2 regions of the Massilia sp. UYP32 genome follow, and region 1 is predicted to be linked to the other one. Evidence: predicted binding sites of a transcription regulator. Region 1 holds the regulator's gene; the other holds the start of a gene.
The links. The regulator FliA, encoded in region 1, starts transcription of late flagellar genes. The targets are predictions, from matches to a motif close to CTAAAGTTTNNNNNNNNNNNGCCGNTA.

Region 1 (7,310 bases):
CGCTACCCGTGGCGAGTCTGGCGGTGACGTCAGACACTGCTGCCGAACTTTGTCGGCGGGAGGCGGGAAAGTCACGCCTGTCAGATACGAACACGGTCAACAGGACGGCTCGGGGCAGGAAGAGGACGTTGAGCACATTTGCTCACGTCTTTGATAGCAGTCGTGGGTATAGGTCACAGCACCTGTGCCGCACCCACCGCTCCACTCGACGGCGGTGACCATGACGGCGGAGCGCTCGCACATCTTTTGCCAGTCCCAGTTGTAATTGCATCGCACGCGGCCCTGGATGTTGCGATACAACAGTCGAATCGATTTGACCATGGTGTCCTCCCGGCGCCAGCGACAGGCGGCCTGTCTTGCATACTTGGACCTCTCTTCAGGGGCAAAGATCGCCCGGCCCCGGACGCCTGTTGACGACAACCCTCCGCTTGTCATCCGGTCAAAAGGTATCGCTTTTGCCGATTCCGATGAAATAGGCCCTTTTCCCCATCCTTTTCCCCTGATGGTTTCCTGAGGGCATCGTCAATAATGCTTCCTATCGATGGGCATCGTGCCCGTCATGCAGAACCAGATTGAAGCGCGGAGAACCAGATGAAGGTTAAGAAATTTACGGCAGCAACGTCCCGAGATGCATTGCGCAAGGTGCGCGAAGCCCTTGGTCCGGATGCCGTCATCCTCTCCAACCGTCCAGTCGACGGCCAGGTCGAGATCCTGGCGCTGGACAACGATGACGTGGCCTCGCTGGCCGCGCCGGCCGCCGATTCGGAAATGGCCCAGCCGGCGCCGCAACTGCAGCACTTCGACGACCTGGCCCCAGTGCCGGCAGCGGCCCCCGCCGCCGCCCCGGCCTTCCTGTCGCGCCGCCTGCAGGACGCCGCCCCGGCCGCGCCGATCGCGCCAGCCTACGCCGAACCTGCCCCGACCTACGCCGAGCGCCGCGCCCCGGCCCCGGAGCCGACCATCGACATGAGCGCCATGACCTCGATGATGAGCGCCGCCATCGCCCAGGCCAAGGAATCGGCCGCCGCCGAGATGAACGGCATGATGAGCGAGATCCGCGCCATGCGCGGCCTGATGGAAACCCAGCTGGCCGAGCTGTCGTGGAACGCCACCGCCCAGCGCGAGCCGCACAAGGCGACCGTGCTGCGCGAGATGCTGGCCGCCGGTTTCTCGGCCACCCTGGCGCGCTTCCTGATCGAAAAAATGCCGGCGACCAAGGATGCCGCGGAAGCCATGCGCTGGGTGAAGACGGTGCTGGCGCGTAACCTGACCACCATCGGCAACGAAGACGCGTTGCTGGAGCAGGGCGGCGTGTACGCCCTGGTCGGCCCGACCGGCGTCGGCAAGACCACCACCACCGCCAAGCTGGCCGCGCGCTGCGTGATGCGCCACGGCCCGGACAAGCTGGCCCTGATCACCACCGACGCCTACCGTATCGGCGGCCACGAGCAGCTGCGCATCTACGGCAAGATCCTGGGCGTGATGGTGCACTCGGTGAAGGATGAGGCCGACCTGCGCATCGCCCTGAAGGAATTGCGCAACAAGCACACCGTGCTGATCGACACCATCGGCATGTCGCAGCGCGACCACATGGTGGCCGAGCAGGTCGCCATGCTGTCCGGCTCGGGCGCCGACGTGAAGCGCCTGCTGTGCCTGAACTCGACCTCGACCAACGAAACGCTGAACGAAGTGGTGCGCGCCTACCAGGGCAGCGGCCTGCACGGCGCCATCATGACCAAGATGGACGAAGCCGCATCGATCGGCGGCGTGCTCGACGTCGTGATCCGCCAGAAGCTGAACCTGCACTACATCTCGAACGGCCAGCGCGTGCCGGAAGACCTGCACGTGGCCGACCGCAACCTGCTGGTCGACCGCGCTTTCCGCAACCGCGGCAACGGCGCAAACGAAGCCGACATGCCGCTGATGATGGCTGCGGCACAAGCCGCGCGCGAGGTGAACCGTGGCTAGTTTCGATTTCGACCAGGCCGAAGGCCTGCGCCGCATGCTGCAGGGCCCGCGTCCGCGCGTGGTCACCTTCCTGTCGGCCACGCCTGAAGACGACAAGGGCGCCATGCTGGTCAACCTGGGCGCCTCGCTGGCCCAGGCCGGCAACGACGTGCTGATCGTCGATGCCTGCGAAGTGGAATACGGCGTCGCGCGCCGGCTCGGCATGAACCGGCGCGCTTCGCTGCTGCAGGTGGCGCGCCAGGAAAGCGCATTGAACCAGGTGATCCGCCCGGCGCCGCAAGGTTTTTCGGTGGTGCCGATGGGCGCGCCCGAAACCGCAGCCGAGGCACGCCGCCTGGGCAATACCTTCGACGTGCTGGCGCTGCAAACCGGCATCGTCATCGTCGACGCCGAGCTCGGCCCGGACGGCGATTTCCCGGTGGCCTCGATGCTCGATTCCGAGATCGTGGTGCAGGTGTCCACCAGCGCGGCGTCGATCACGAACGCCTATGCGCTGATCAAGCGGCTGTCGCAGCAACTGGGCCGGCGCCCATTCGGTATCCTTGTTACCGGTGCGACAGAGGCAGAGGCCAAGGTGGTATACGATAATATGTCAGCAGCAGCAACACGTTACCTTGCCGTCAAGCTCAGTTTCATGGGCTCGGTGCCAGCCGACGAGTACCTGCACCGGGCCGCACGCCTGGGCCGGGCCGTGGTCGACGCCTTCCCGCTGGCCGGCGCGTCGGTGGCGTTTCGCCAGCTGGCAGGCAAGTTCGCGCTGCACGCCATGCCGCAGTTCGGCAAGCAGGGGAGCGCGGCCCACTTTGGCTCGTAATCGACATCGGCAATAGAACACAAGCAGAGAGAAGACTGACACCAGCATGTACACGGTCAAAGGGAAAGCGGACAAGAATTCTTTGCTGACGGAGCATATGCCGTTGGTAAAGCGTCTTGCCCACCACATGAAGGCCAAGCTGCCGCCTTCGGTGGAGGTGGATGACCTGGTGCAAGCTGGCATGATCGGCCTGCTGGACGCCATCAACCGCTACGAAGACAACCATGGCGCGCAGTTCGAGACCTATGCGGTGCTGCGCATCCGCGGCGCCATGCTCGACGAATTGCGCAGCAGCGACTGGATGCCGCGCAGCACGCGCCAGAACATGCGCAAGGTCGAGACCGCGATGCACGAGCTGCAGCAGCGCCTGGGCCGGCCGCCGAGCGAATCTGAAGTGGCCAAGTCGCTCAAGCTCTCGCTCGAGGATTACCAGGAGATGCTGGCCGACTCGGGCGGCCACCAGCTGGTCTATTACGAAGACTTCCATGACGACGACGGCGACGGCAACTTCCTCGACCGCTACGCGGTGGACGACAGCGACCCCTTGCGCGGCCTGATGGAGACCGACTTCCGCCACGCGGTGATCGAGGCCATCGACAACCTGCCGCCGCGCGAGAAACTGTTGATGGGCTTGTACTACGAAGAGGAATTGAATCTGAAGGAAATCGGCGCCGTCATGGGTGTGAGTGAATCGCGGGTGTCGCAGCTGCACACCCAGGCCGTCGCGCGCCTGCGCACCACCTTGCGAGAGCATATATGGACTGGGCCAGCGTAGGCGGCCTGGTGCTGGCGATAGCCGGCATTTTCCTCGGCTACACGCTCGACGGCGGCAAGTTTGCATCGCTGATGCAGCCGGCCGCCTTCGCCATTGTCGTGGTCGGCACCTTCGGCGCCGTGCTGCTGCAGAGCGAAACCCGCACCTTCCTGCGCGGCCTCGGCATGCTGCGCTGGGTGTTCGTGCCGCCGAAGAACGGCCGCCAGAAACTGTCGCGCGACATCACGCTGTGGAGCCAGTCGGCGCGCCGCGACGGCCTGCTGTCGCTGGAGCAGTACATGAACAAGGCCGACCCGTTCGTGGCCAAGGGCCTGCGCCTGGTGGTCGACGGCATCGCGCCGGACAAGCTGCGCAGTTTGCTGGAACACGAGATCAACGGCTATGAATTCGCCCAGCGCCAGGCGGCGCGCATCTGGGAATCGGCGGCTGGCTATGCGCCGACGATCGGCATCCTGGGCGCCGTGCTGGGCCTGATCCACGTGATGGAAAACCTGTCCGACCCGGCGCGCCTGGGTTCGGGCATCGCGGTCGCTTTCGTGTCGACCGTGTACGGCGTGGGCCTGGCCAACCTGTTCTTCTACCCGGTCGGCAACAAGCTCAAGGCGATCGTCAATGACCGGGTCTCGCAGTACGAGATCCTGGCCGAAGTGTTCGCCGATCTCGCCAGCGGCGACCACGGCCGCGTGGTCGACGAGCGCGTCGCCAGCCTGCTGGCGCGCCACTGACGGCAGGCGACATCATGGCCCGCAAGCGCTACGACGACGACGTCCCGCAAGAGCACCACGAGCGCTGGCTGATCTCCTACGCCGACCTGATCACCTTGCTGTTCGCCTTCTTCGTGGTGATGTACGCGATCTCCATCGTCAACGAGGGCAAGTACCAGGTGCTGTCCGACGCCCTGGGCGACGCCTTCGGCGGACGCGGCGCGGCCACACAGGTCAATACCAACGTCGAGCCGGTGCTGCCGCTGTCGCACATCATCAACCGCAAGCGCAACGAGGCCGCGCGCCGCGAGCAGGAGCGCATGGGCGTGATGGCGCGCGAGCTGTCGGCGACCCTGCTGCCGCTGGTGAAGTCGGGCCAGGTGCGGGTGACCCAGAACGCGCGCGGCGTCAGCGTCGAGATCAATGCCAGCGTGCTGTTCGAGCAGGGCGAAGCGGCGCTCGACCCGGAGGCGCGCGAAGTGCTGGGCGCGGTGGCCGGCCTGCTCAGGGACGATACCCACCGCATCGAGGTCGAGGGCCATACCGACGACGTGCCGATCGCCAGCCCGGTGTATCCGTCGAACTGGGAACTGTCGACCGCGCGCGCATCGAGCGTGGTGCGCCTGTTCATCGACAACGGCCTGCCGCCGGCGCGCCTGTCGGCGATCGGCTTTGCCGACACGCGGCCGGTGGCGCCGAACACGGACGTGGCCGGACAGACCCGCAACCGGCGAGTGGCGGTGACCATCCTGGCGGCCTTGCCTGAAACAGGCGGTAACATTCTTCCCTGAACTGCAGCGATAACTCATGTCATAATCGAAAGGCGGTTGCCGCGCTCGCGGCAGCCTTTCTTGAAAACCATGGTGGCCCCGTGTCGTAAGGAGACGAGATGCATGTCAAACGAAGCATGCCGGCAGCTGTGCTGGCGACGTTGCTGGCGCTGGGCGGCCTGGTCGGCGCGGTCAAGGCCGTGGAGGCCAAGGTGAACGTGCATCACCGGCTCGAGGTCGAGACCGGCGCCAAGTCGGTCAAGGTGCGGGTGCTGATCGAGAACCGCGGCGACCAGTCGGTGTGGATCCCGCGCGAGATCGCGCTGGGCGACGACCTGACCGCCCCGCGCTTCAACCTGCGCACACCCGGGGAAGAAGTGGCCTACACCGGCCGCATGGTCAAGCGCGCCGCGCCGGGCCCGGCCGACTACCTCGAGGTCAAGCCGCAGACCACCCACCTGAACACGATCGACATCACCCAGGCCTATGCCTTCAAGCCGGGGCAGCACAGTTACGAGATCCGCTATGCCGGGCCGTGGCTGAGTAGCCTGGGCAAGCTCGATGCGGCCAGCATCAAGAGCAGTCCGGCGATTCCGGTGAAGTTTTCGTTTACGCAGCGGTAGAGCCCACTGGCTGAACGGTGGGGTGGACGGCTCCGCCGTCCACGCGTCCAACCGCCGTATGAGTCACCGCGCATCCGTGATTTGAACGCGTGGACGGCATAGCCGTCCACCCCACCGGTACGAATGAACATTCAAAGCCCGGCCATCATTGCTGCGCAGGCGTATTCTCCCCAAAATACTCATGTGAGTCGGCGTTGTTGATCGCCCGCTCCGGCGCCGTGCGCGCCAGTTCGGAGGCGCCGGCCTGGCCGTACACGTGGTCGTCGGTCGCCGCCACCACGTCGAAATGGCTGAGCTCGTGCAACAGGGTGCCGCCGCGCGAATCGGTGCCGGTCACGGCCGCGGCCCAGAACGCCCTGCACACCCACACGGTGTAGGGCCGCGCCGGGTACACATAGGCGAAATACGGCTCGTCGCAATCGCAGTCGATCTTGACCGGCTTGTTCTCGAACGCGTCCTTGATGGCCGTGAAATTGCTGGTGACCTTGGCGCCGCGCGCGGCGTCGAGGGCGCCGAACCAGGTCGTGTAGCGCTCGCCATATTGCTTGCCGGACGTCAGATAAGCGTGGCTGTCGGCCGTCATCGCGCGGCCCGCGTCCATCGCCGTCACCAATTGCTCCTGCTGGGCGTTCGAGCAGTTGGCGTAGCTCAGGCCGGCCCCGCCCGGCTCCGGCGCCATGGCGGCCGGCTTGGCGCCGCGCGGCAGGCGGCCGTCGACCCAGATGCTGACCGGCTTCGAGACCAGCTCACCGACCACCGCCTGGACGCCGGCGCCCGGCGCCGGCATGGCCGCGCTGTGGTAGCGGATCGTGTAGCTGCCGGTCACGCTCATCTCGTACAGCCGCGACAGCTCGACCGTCTTGCTGAGCGAAGCGCCGGGATCCAGGCGCACGTAGTCCGCCGGACCGGGCGCCGCGCGCTTGATGCGCCGGCCGAGATAGCGCACCGGCTGGCCGTCGCGCCGCACCTCGAACAAGGGCGCTTCCACCCCATCCAGCGGCGTGCGCCAGCGCAGCAGGTGCTGGGCGGCGCCCGACGAATTGGTGAGCGTGACGCGCACCATCACGTCGTCGCCGCGCTCGACGGTGGGCTTTACGGGTGTGACGATGACGTCGACGGCGGCCGCGGGGCTGCTGGACAACGCCAGCACCAGGGCCGCGGCGGCGGCCGAAGGCAAGAGAGGGTAGGGGGACATGGCGGGCTCCTGAAATGATGACGATTCCCCACTGTCACCCCATCCCTGCGCTGCATCTTGTGCTGATGCAACGTCCATCGCTTCTCGACTTAAACCAAGTTAATAGGCCGGCAAACACTAAGACAAATAAACAACAGATCGCCAGTAAGTGACAGACCGCCATGAAGCTATTTGCTATCATGCAACTAAGATATCCAGCAGGTTATTAATTCTTGGTCAAGACGATTGACCAGAGGCGTTTCCCATGATTACCCAGATGAGAAGTGGTACGGCCAGGTCGGTGCGGTTCTTGCAGGCGCGGAGGATTGCATGAGGGAAACCCGGGAAATGATCGACGCCCTCGCACGAGAGATCGGCCTGGACGACGAAGAAATCGCGGCGCGCCGCAGTTTTCTGCAATTCGACGAGCGCGACGCCGCCGTCCTGCGCGAGGTGCACGCCTTGCTGGACCAGGAGCGCGA
Region 2 (7,310 bases), on a different contig from region 1:
AGACATCGTCAAGCAGATGAGTTCGATGGTGCCGAACGCCGGCCTGTTCTTCACAGGCATCCTGGGCGCCCTCGGCAATGTCGTCATCATCATTTTCGTCGGCATCTATTTTGCCGCCACGCCGGGCGTCTACACCGGCGGCTTCATCCGCCTGATCCCGCAACACAAGCGCGGCCGCGCGCGCGAAGTCATCGACGAGATGGGCGATTCGCTGGCCAGCTGGCTGGTCGGCAAGGCGGTCTCGATGCTGATCGTCGGCACCACCACCGCGATCGGCCTCTCCCTGCTGGGCGTGCCGCTGGCGCTGATCCTCGGCGTCATCGCCGGCCTGCTCGACTTCATCCCCTACCTCGGCCCGATCATGGCCGGCGTCCCGGCGGTGCTGCTGGCGCTGTCGATCAGTCCGGAAATGGCCATGTATGCGCTGCTGTTGTTCGCAGCGATCAATATGCTCGAGGGTTATGTGTTGCAGCCGATGATCGAAGCCAAGGCGATCGAATTGCCGCCCGCGCTGGTGATCGTGATGCAGCTGATCTTCGGCACCCTGTTCGGCTTTGCCGGCGTGGCGCTGGCGACGCCGCTGGCGGCCGTGCTGTCGGTGCTGGTCAAGATGCTCTATATAGAAGACGTGCTGGGGGACAGACCGGCGAAGGGGGTTGGGTCGAGTTGACTCGCCTCGTTTCTGGAGTGCCGTGCCGCGGCATTCCAGAGATTGTCGGCGCACAAACAAAGCCGCGCGATTGCGCGGCTTTGTTTGTGGGGCGGAAGGCAGATCAGCGGTTGCCTTTGGCGATTTCCTTCATGTCGCCAACTTTCTTCTGGACCTTGCCCTCGGCCTGGTTCGACAGGCCTTCGCTCTGCTGCTGGCGGCTGCCGACGGCTTCGCCGACTTTCTGCTGCACCTTGCCGCCAACTTCCTTCGCCTTGCCTTTGACTTGATCCTTGTTCATTGCAGTCTCCTTGCCTGTTACGTGGATGAGCCTTGATGGTAAGGATAACTGCCAAGCGGTTCTGTTCGACGCCTAACAAACAGGCTTGCGCCACACGCTGGCCAGCCAGGGCTGCTGCTCGCGCGGCAAGCCGGGCGGACGGTAATAGTGATGCAGCGCCGTGAAACCGGCCGCGCGCAGGTAGCGTTCCCAGGTGGCGTAGTCGTAATAACTGCCATAGCGCGGGCCGTTCCAGCCTTCCTGGTTGTCGCCGCGCGGATTCGAACTGAACAGCACCCCGCCCGGCTTGAGCGCGGCGTGCAGATGCGCGAGCACCTGCGGCAGGGCAGCGCTGGGCACATGGAACAGCACGGCGTTGGCGAAAATGCCATCAAAGGTCGCTTGAGGCAAATCAAGGTGCAGGAAGTCTTGATGCCAGACCTCGCAGCCGCTGTAGTCGCGCGCCATGGCGACGAAACGCTCACTGCCGTCGACGCCGATGGCGCGGTGGCCGAGCGTGCTGAAGGCTTTCAAGTCACGCCCCGGGCCGCAGCCCAGGTCGAGGATGGTGTACGGGCTTGGGGCCTCGATCGCTTCCAGCAGGGCGGCGATGTTCTGGCTGACGTCGTGGTCGATCGTGCCGGCAAAGAAGGCATCGGCATTGCGCTCGTAATGCGCCAGCGTGCGGCGGGCGATGTCGTCGTGATTGTTATCGTGATCCATGGCGACAGTATGCCAGCCGGCGGCGAACGGCTTCGCCGGACATGCTCGCCACGTCAGAAAAAAAGTTCAAAAATTTTTCGAAGTTACCCTAAAGTTCCCACAATCCCTGCCGTAATAGAGTCAGACAACCGGCAATCCGGCCGGAGTTTCATTGTTTTGGTGGCAACATGAACGCAAACGAAGTCCTCGCGATGTACGAAAACCTGGCTGGCCTGACCCGTCAGATGTCGGAAGCCGCCAAGGCCGGTGACTGGAACGAGTTTGCCAACCTGAACGTGGAAGCCAAGGTCGAAGCGCGCAGCGCCGCCGCCGGCATGCCGGCCCTGGAAGGCGCCCAGCGCCTGCGCAAGATCGACCTGCTCAAGCAGCTGATGGCCAACGACCGCGCGATTCGCGACGTGACCGAGCCATTCGATGGCCAGCTGGACCGCGCGCTGCAGGCGCACTGATTCCTGGCGAATCCTGAACCAAGGCACCTGCGGGTGCCTTTTTTGTTGCCGGAACAAAGCGGGGATGGTCGAAGCACAAATGACAAGGCGCCCATCGGGCGCCTTGGCTGCCGCCGAGCCAGTGGCTCGGCCGCGAATCGGGTGGAGGGCGAACCCCAGCTATCTGCTGGCGTCGCCTCTTGCCGGTTGCTCCCGGCGTCCACCGCCGCTGCAGGCAAGTGGACTGCTTCCGGTCACAGGCGTTTCATCAACGGTCGTCTGTTGTCGCGCCACGCTATCGGTGGTGGCTGCGCAGACCCTGTGCCGTCTGTGACCTCGTCGATCACAAGTCCAGTATAACGCAAAATCAAAGTTGTGTAGACATTTCCTGTTCAGTCTCGTCCAGCTTCGGCTCGACCGGCTGCTGGCCCGCTTTCTTGCGCGCGAAACGCTGGCGCAGACGGGTCATCAGGGGCACGCCAGGCATGGGCTGGATCTGCCCTGCCCGCTTGCGACGGCGCACTATCAGCATCGCGGCGCCGGCCAGCGCCAGCACGACGCCAACGCCGCCGGCGATCCAGCCCCAGGGCGTCGACGCCTCCGGTTCGGGCGCCGGGCGCCGCCGCGCCGGATGCGGCTTGTTCGGATCAAGCGGCCGCGCCCTGCTGACGTCCGCCGGACTGGCGCCAAGCGCCACCTGCAATACCCTCACCTTGTCTTCCAGCTGGCCGATCTGTTCGCGCAATTGCGCGTTCTTGTAGTCCAGCGCGGCGCACACGGTCGAACGGTCGACGTCGGGCGCGGGCGCGCAGGCGGCCGGCGCGGCCGGGGCAGCCAGTGGCAAGGGCAGCGCCTTGGGAGCCGGCCTCGGCGCCGCTGCCGGCACTGGCCGGGCTTCCTGTTTCGGTTCCGGTTCGGGGGCGGGCTTGGGCTCCTGCGTTGGCGCCGCCTCGATCTTCGCGACGACCGGCTTGGGCGTTGGCGCCGGGCGCGGCCGTGGCGGCGGCCTGGCCACGACTGGCGCGGGCGCCGGCGTATCGGCCACGACCGGCGCCGGCATCCTGACCGCCGCCGGCGGCGGCGGATTCGGATTCGGCGTCATCGACAAGGTCACCAGGCGCACGTCGCGCTGAACGCCATCGGCCAATTCCAGGTACAGATGCAGGCGGTTTGACTCAACCGGGGCCAGCGACGTCACGTGCAGGAACTGGCGGCCATCGCGCTGCGTCACAGTCATGTTGAGTGTCGACAGCACGTGCGGCATGCCGATATTGGCGCCGCGGTAGACGTTCGGGTGGGCCAGGCGCACCTGCACCGGCGTCGCCGGGGCGTTGAGCATGGTCAGTTCGATGTCGGCCACGAGCTGCTGGCCGATATACGACGCGACCCGCGCTTCGCCCAGTTCGGCTGCGCCGGCAGCGCCAGAGAGTAGCGCGCAAGTGATGATCAAGGGGAGGCGGCTAGCCATTAGAAATACCGAGAGTGAAGCCCAAGCGTAATTAACGGACATTGCGATAAACTCTTTAATCCCAGCCCCCTCGTACAACAGGAATGTCTATGGAAAACAGGATTGAGAAGGACAGCTTTGGCCCGATCGACGTGCCCGCCGATCGTCTTTGGGGTGCGCAGACCCAGCGCTCGCTCCACCATTTCCACATCTCCACCGAGCGCATGGCGCCCGAGCTGGTCGCGGCGCTGGCCCAGGTCAAGCGCGCGGCGGCGGCGGTCAACCGCTCGCTCGGCAAGCTTTCCAGCGACAAGGCCGACGCCATCATCCGGGCTGCCGATGAAGTGCTCGAGGGCCGCCATCCGGCCGAATTCCCGCTCGCCGTGTGGCAGACGGGCTCGGGCACGCAGAGCAATATGAACATGAACGAAGTGCTGGCCAACCGCGGCTCCGAGCTGCTGGGCGGCGCGCGCGGCGAAGGCCGCCTGCTGCACCCGAACGACCACGTCAACATGGGCCAGTCGTCGAACGACATCTTCCCGACCGCCATGCACGTGGCCGCCGCCTGGGCCCTGGCCAAGGAGGTATTGCCCGCACTGGCCCAGCTGCGCGGCACCCTGCTGCGCAAATCGCGCGACTTCGAGCCGATCGTCAAGATCGGGCGCACCCACCTGCAGGATGCGACGCCGCTGACCCTGGGCCAGGAATTCTCCGGCTACGTGGCCCAGCTCGACTATGCCGAGCAGCAGCTCAAGTCCGCCCTGCCCGGCCTGCTGCTGCTGGCCGCCGGCGGCACCGCCGTGGGCACCGGCCTGAATGCCCACCCCGAGTTCGCCCCGCGCATCGCAGCCGAGCTCGGCTCGCGCACCGGCCTGTCGTTCAAGACCGCGCCGAACAAGTTCATGGCCCTGGCCGCCCACGACGCCATGGTCGCCGCCCACGGCGCCTTCAAGACCCTGGCCACCGCCCTCATGAAGATCGCCAACGACGTGCGCTGGATGGCGTCCGGCCCCCGCTCGGGCCTGGGCGAGATCACCATCCCCGAGAACGAGCCGGGCAGCTCGATCATGCCGGGCAAGGTCAATCCGACCCAATGCGAGGCGCTCACCATGCTGTGCTGCCAGGTGTTCGGCAACGACGTCGCCATCACGGTCGGCGGCTCCCAAGGCAATTTCGAGCTCAATGTGTTCAAGCCCATGATCGTCCACAACTTCCTGCAAAGCGCGCGCCTGCTGGCCGACGGCATGCGCTCCTTCGACACGCATTGCGCCCAGGGCATCGAGCCGAACCGCGCCCGCATCGGCGAGCTGATGGAAAAATCGCTGATGCTGGTGACTGCGCTGGCGCCGCACATCGGGTATGATCGCGCCGCGCAGATCGCCAAGAAGGCATCGACGGACGGCCTGACCTTGCGCCAGGCCGCCCTGCAGAGCGGCTTCGTCGACGAACAGCAGTTCGACCAGTGGATCGTGCCGATCGACATGACGCATCCGGATCCGGTGTAAGCCGGACGGCGAGACGGCGTGTACCGGGTGCCGGCACGGCGCCACCGGACGCTGCTACATGCGCTTCAAATAGGCGGCCTCATCAATCGTACGCCGCCTTCACCAACCCGAGGATAGAATGCAAAAAATAGTTTTCGATTTGACATCAGAATTCGTCGAGGTCAACCAGCTGCTGAAGCTGGTCGGCCTGGTCGACAGCGGCGGCGCCGGCAAGAACATGGTCGCCAGCGGCGTGGTGTCGGTCGATGGACGACAGGAACTCCGCAAAACGGCGAAAATTCGCAGTGGCCAGACCGTCTCGGTCGGCGACCTGCGCATCACCGTGCAGTAAGCTGTTGGCGCCCGCGAGCCGGGCTGATAGTGCAAGAAATGGGGCGCCGGAACGGCGGCCTTATGTTTGCGCACTAACAAACAGAGCGGGGCTTCCTTGTTTATATTTTAAGACGTCACTCATACGGCTTAGAGGTGAAGGCGATGGAAACCCCGGAACACAGCGCACAAACGCAGGAGCAATTGATTGGCGACCTGCGTCTCGTGATCGAAAACGCGGAAGAACTGCTCAAGAATACCGATCACTATTCCAGCGCCCTGTACCAGAACGCGCGCGCCAAGCTGTCGCTCGCCCTGGAAGCGGCCAATGAAGAACTGTCCCGCTTCGAGGATGCGCAACTGGAGCGCATGATGGCCGCCACCCGCGCCGCCAATGACCGTTACAACGACAGGTCGGGCGAAGAACGCATCCTGCGCGCCTTCCACTGATCGACGACAGCAAAAACCCGGCATCGAGGCCGGGTTTCAAAAGGCAAGACACAATCCCATGTGATCTTCGACCCGGCTTTCGCGCTCGAGTTCGCGCCGGATGCAGCGACGATCCCGGGTCGTTCAAGCCCTGGGTTCAAGCTTTCGTATTGATCGTATTGCCCAGGTGGGGCGGCAGGTTTTGCGGCTGTGGCAGCGCGTCGAGCAACTGGGCGGCCGACGCCGCCTGGATGTCCATGGATTTCTTGAGCATGGACACGCCCACTTCCTGACGGATACCGGTTTCGGCCATGCTGGTTGCAAGCTTGGCAATGTTCGTGACGTCCATACACCTCTCCAGAAAAAGACTTGTCAGTCTTTAACGGCCTCATCGACCAGAACTTGAGGCTGCATCTTTAACCATCCGCAAACCCAGTCCACCACCCGCCCCAGGTCGTTCAAGTCGAGCCAGGCGAGTCCGGCGCGCGCGTCCGCCGGCCGCGCCGCGTCCGAGAGCACGGCCAGGATCGTGACATCGTCCTGGAACAGCGGCGGCTTGCCCAGGCTCGGGCGATGCACCTCGAGCTTGGGCAACGATTCCCATTTATACCCTTCGACCAGGGTCAGGTCGGCCGGCGACAGCCGCGCCAGCAACTCTACAAGTCCCGGCTCCGGCTCCGCCCGCAGCTCGCGCATGATGGCAATGCGGTAAGGCGAGGCGATCATCACCTCGGCCGCCCCGGCCAGGCGCAGGCGCGCGCTGTCCTTGCGCGGCGGCTCGAGTTCGATGTCATGGTGGCTGTGCTTGACGATATTGACCCGCAAGCCGTCCTGCGCCAGGCGCGCGACCAGCCCTTCCAGCAAGGTGGTCTTGCCGCTGCCCGACCAGCCCACCACGCCCAGGACCGGACCCAGCCCCTGCGCCGACCGCGGCGCTTCAGTACGCGACACGGTAGCGGGTTCCCCGGTAGTTCATCACCGCCGCCTTCGGCATCAGGCGCTCGAGCACCAGGCCGGGCGCCACTTCCTCGCCTTCGCGGCGCAGCGTCTTATCGACCAGCAGCAAGCTCTCGCCCGGCGTCGGCGAATAGATATAGCCGCCGAAGCTCACCTGCGGGATCTCGCGCCTGACCGACTCGGGCAATTGCTGCAGGGTGCGCAGGTTATCCTCGCCGGCCGGCTGGGCCGCCGCCACGGGCGCCGGCGCCAAAGCGGCCGGCGTTTCGGAAAGCGGCGCCTCGGCCACCCGCACCGGCGGCGGCGCCGGCTCGGCTGCCCTGGCCGGCGCCGGCTTTGCGGCCACCGGCGCGGCTTCGCGCGGCGCCGGCGCCGGCGCGGCAGGCGGCGCGGCAGCCGCCGCGGGAGCGGGAGCGGGAGCAGGCGCAGGTGCGGAGGCCGGCGCAGACACCGGCGCCGCCGCCAGCCGCACCGGCTGTTCGCCCGTGTGACGCACCCACAGCAAGGCGGCCGCCGCCACCAGCACGCCCAGGCCGAGGCCGATGATGAGATGGCGCCGGTTCCCGTCCCGGGCGCGATCCGG

Region 2: the regulator FliA is predicted to act here: its motif matches at 1,741-1,767, upstream of ABIB42_RS00105 (flagellar protein FliT).

Annotation. Positions count from the first base shown of each region.
Region 1 is NZ_JBNDIK010000003.1:156,265-163,574, reverse strand. It holds gene flhF (flagellar biosynthesis protein FlhF) at 592-1,968, shown strand; gene ABIB42_RS03575 (MinD/ParA family ATP-binding protein) at 1,961-2,782, shown strand; gene ABIB42_RS03570 (RNA polymerase sigma factor FliA) at 2,829-3,557, shown strand; gene ABIB42_RS03565 (flagellar motor protein) at 3,539-4,282, shown strand; gene motD (flagellar motor protein MotD) at 4,297-5,052, shown strand; gene ABIB42_RS03555 (hypothetical protein) at 5,151-5,654, shown strand; gene ABIB42_RS03550 (M35 family metallo-endopeptidase) at 5,800-6,849, opposite strand; gene ABIB42_RS03545 (EAL domain-containing protein) at 7,159-7,310, shown strand, end outside.
Region 2 is NZ_JBNDIK010000001.1:13,191-20,500, reverse strand. It holds gene ABIB42_RS00120 (AI-2E family transporter) at 1-670, shown strand, start outside; gene ABIB42_RS00115 (CsbD family protein) at 774-950, opposite strand; gene ABIB42_RS00110 (class I SAM-dependent methyltransferase) at 1,023-1,652, opposite strand; gene ABIB42_RS00105 (flagellar protein FliT) at 1,820-2,101, shown strand; gene ABIB42_RS00100 (hypothetical protein) at 2,448-3,548, opposite strand; gene fumC (class II fumarate hydratase) at 3,638-5,032, shown strand; gene ABIB42_RS00090 (RNA-binding S4 domain-containing protein) at 5,151-5,363, shown strand; gene ABIB42_RS00085 (DUF883 family protein) at 5,507-5,791, shown strand; gene ABIB42_RS00080 (YjfB family protein) at 5,928-6,119, opposite strand; gene mobB (molybdopterin-guanine dinucleotide biosynthesis protein B) at 6,143-6,721, opposite strand; gene ABIB42_RS00070 (general secretion pathway protein GspB) at 6,708-7,310, opposite strand, start outside.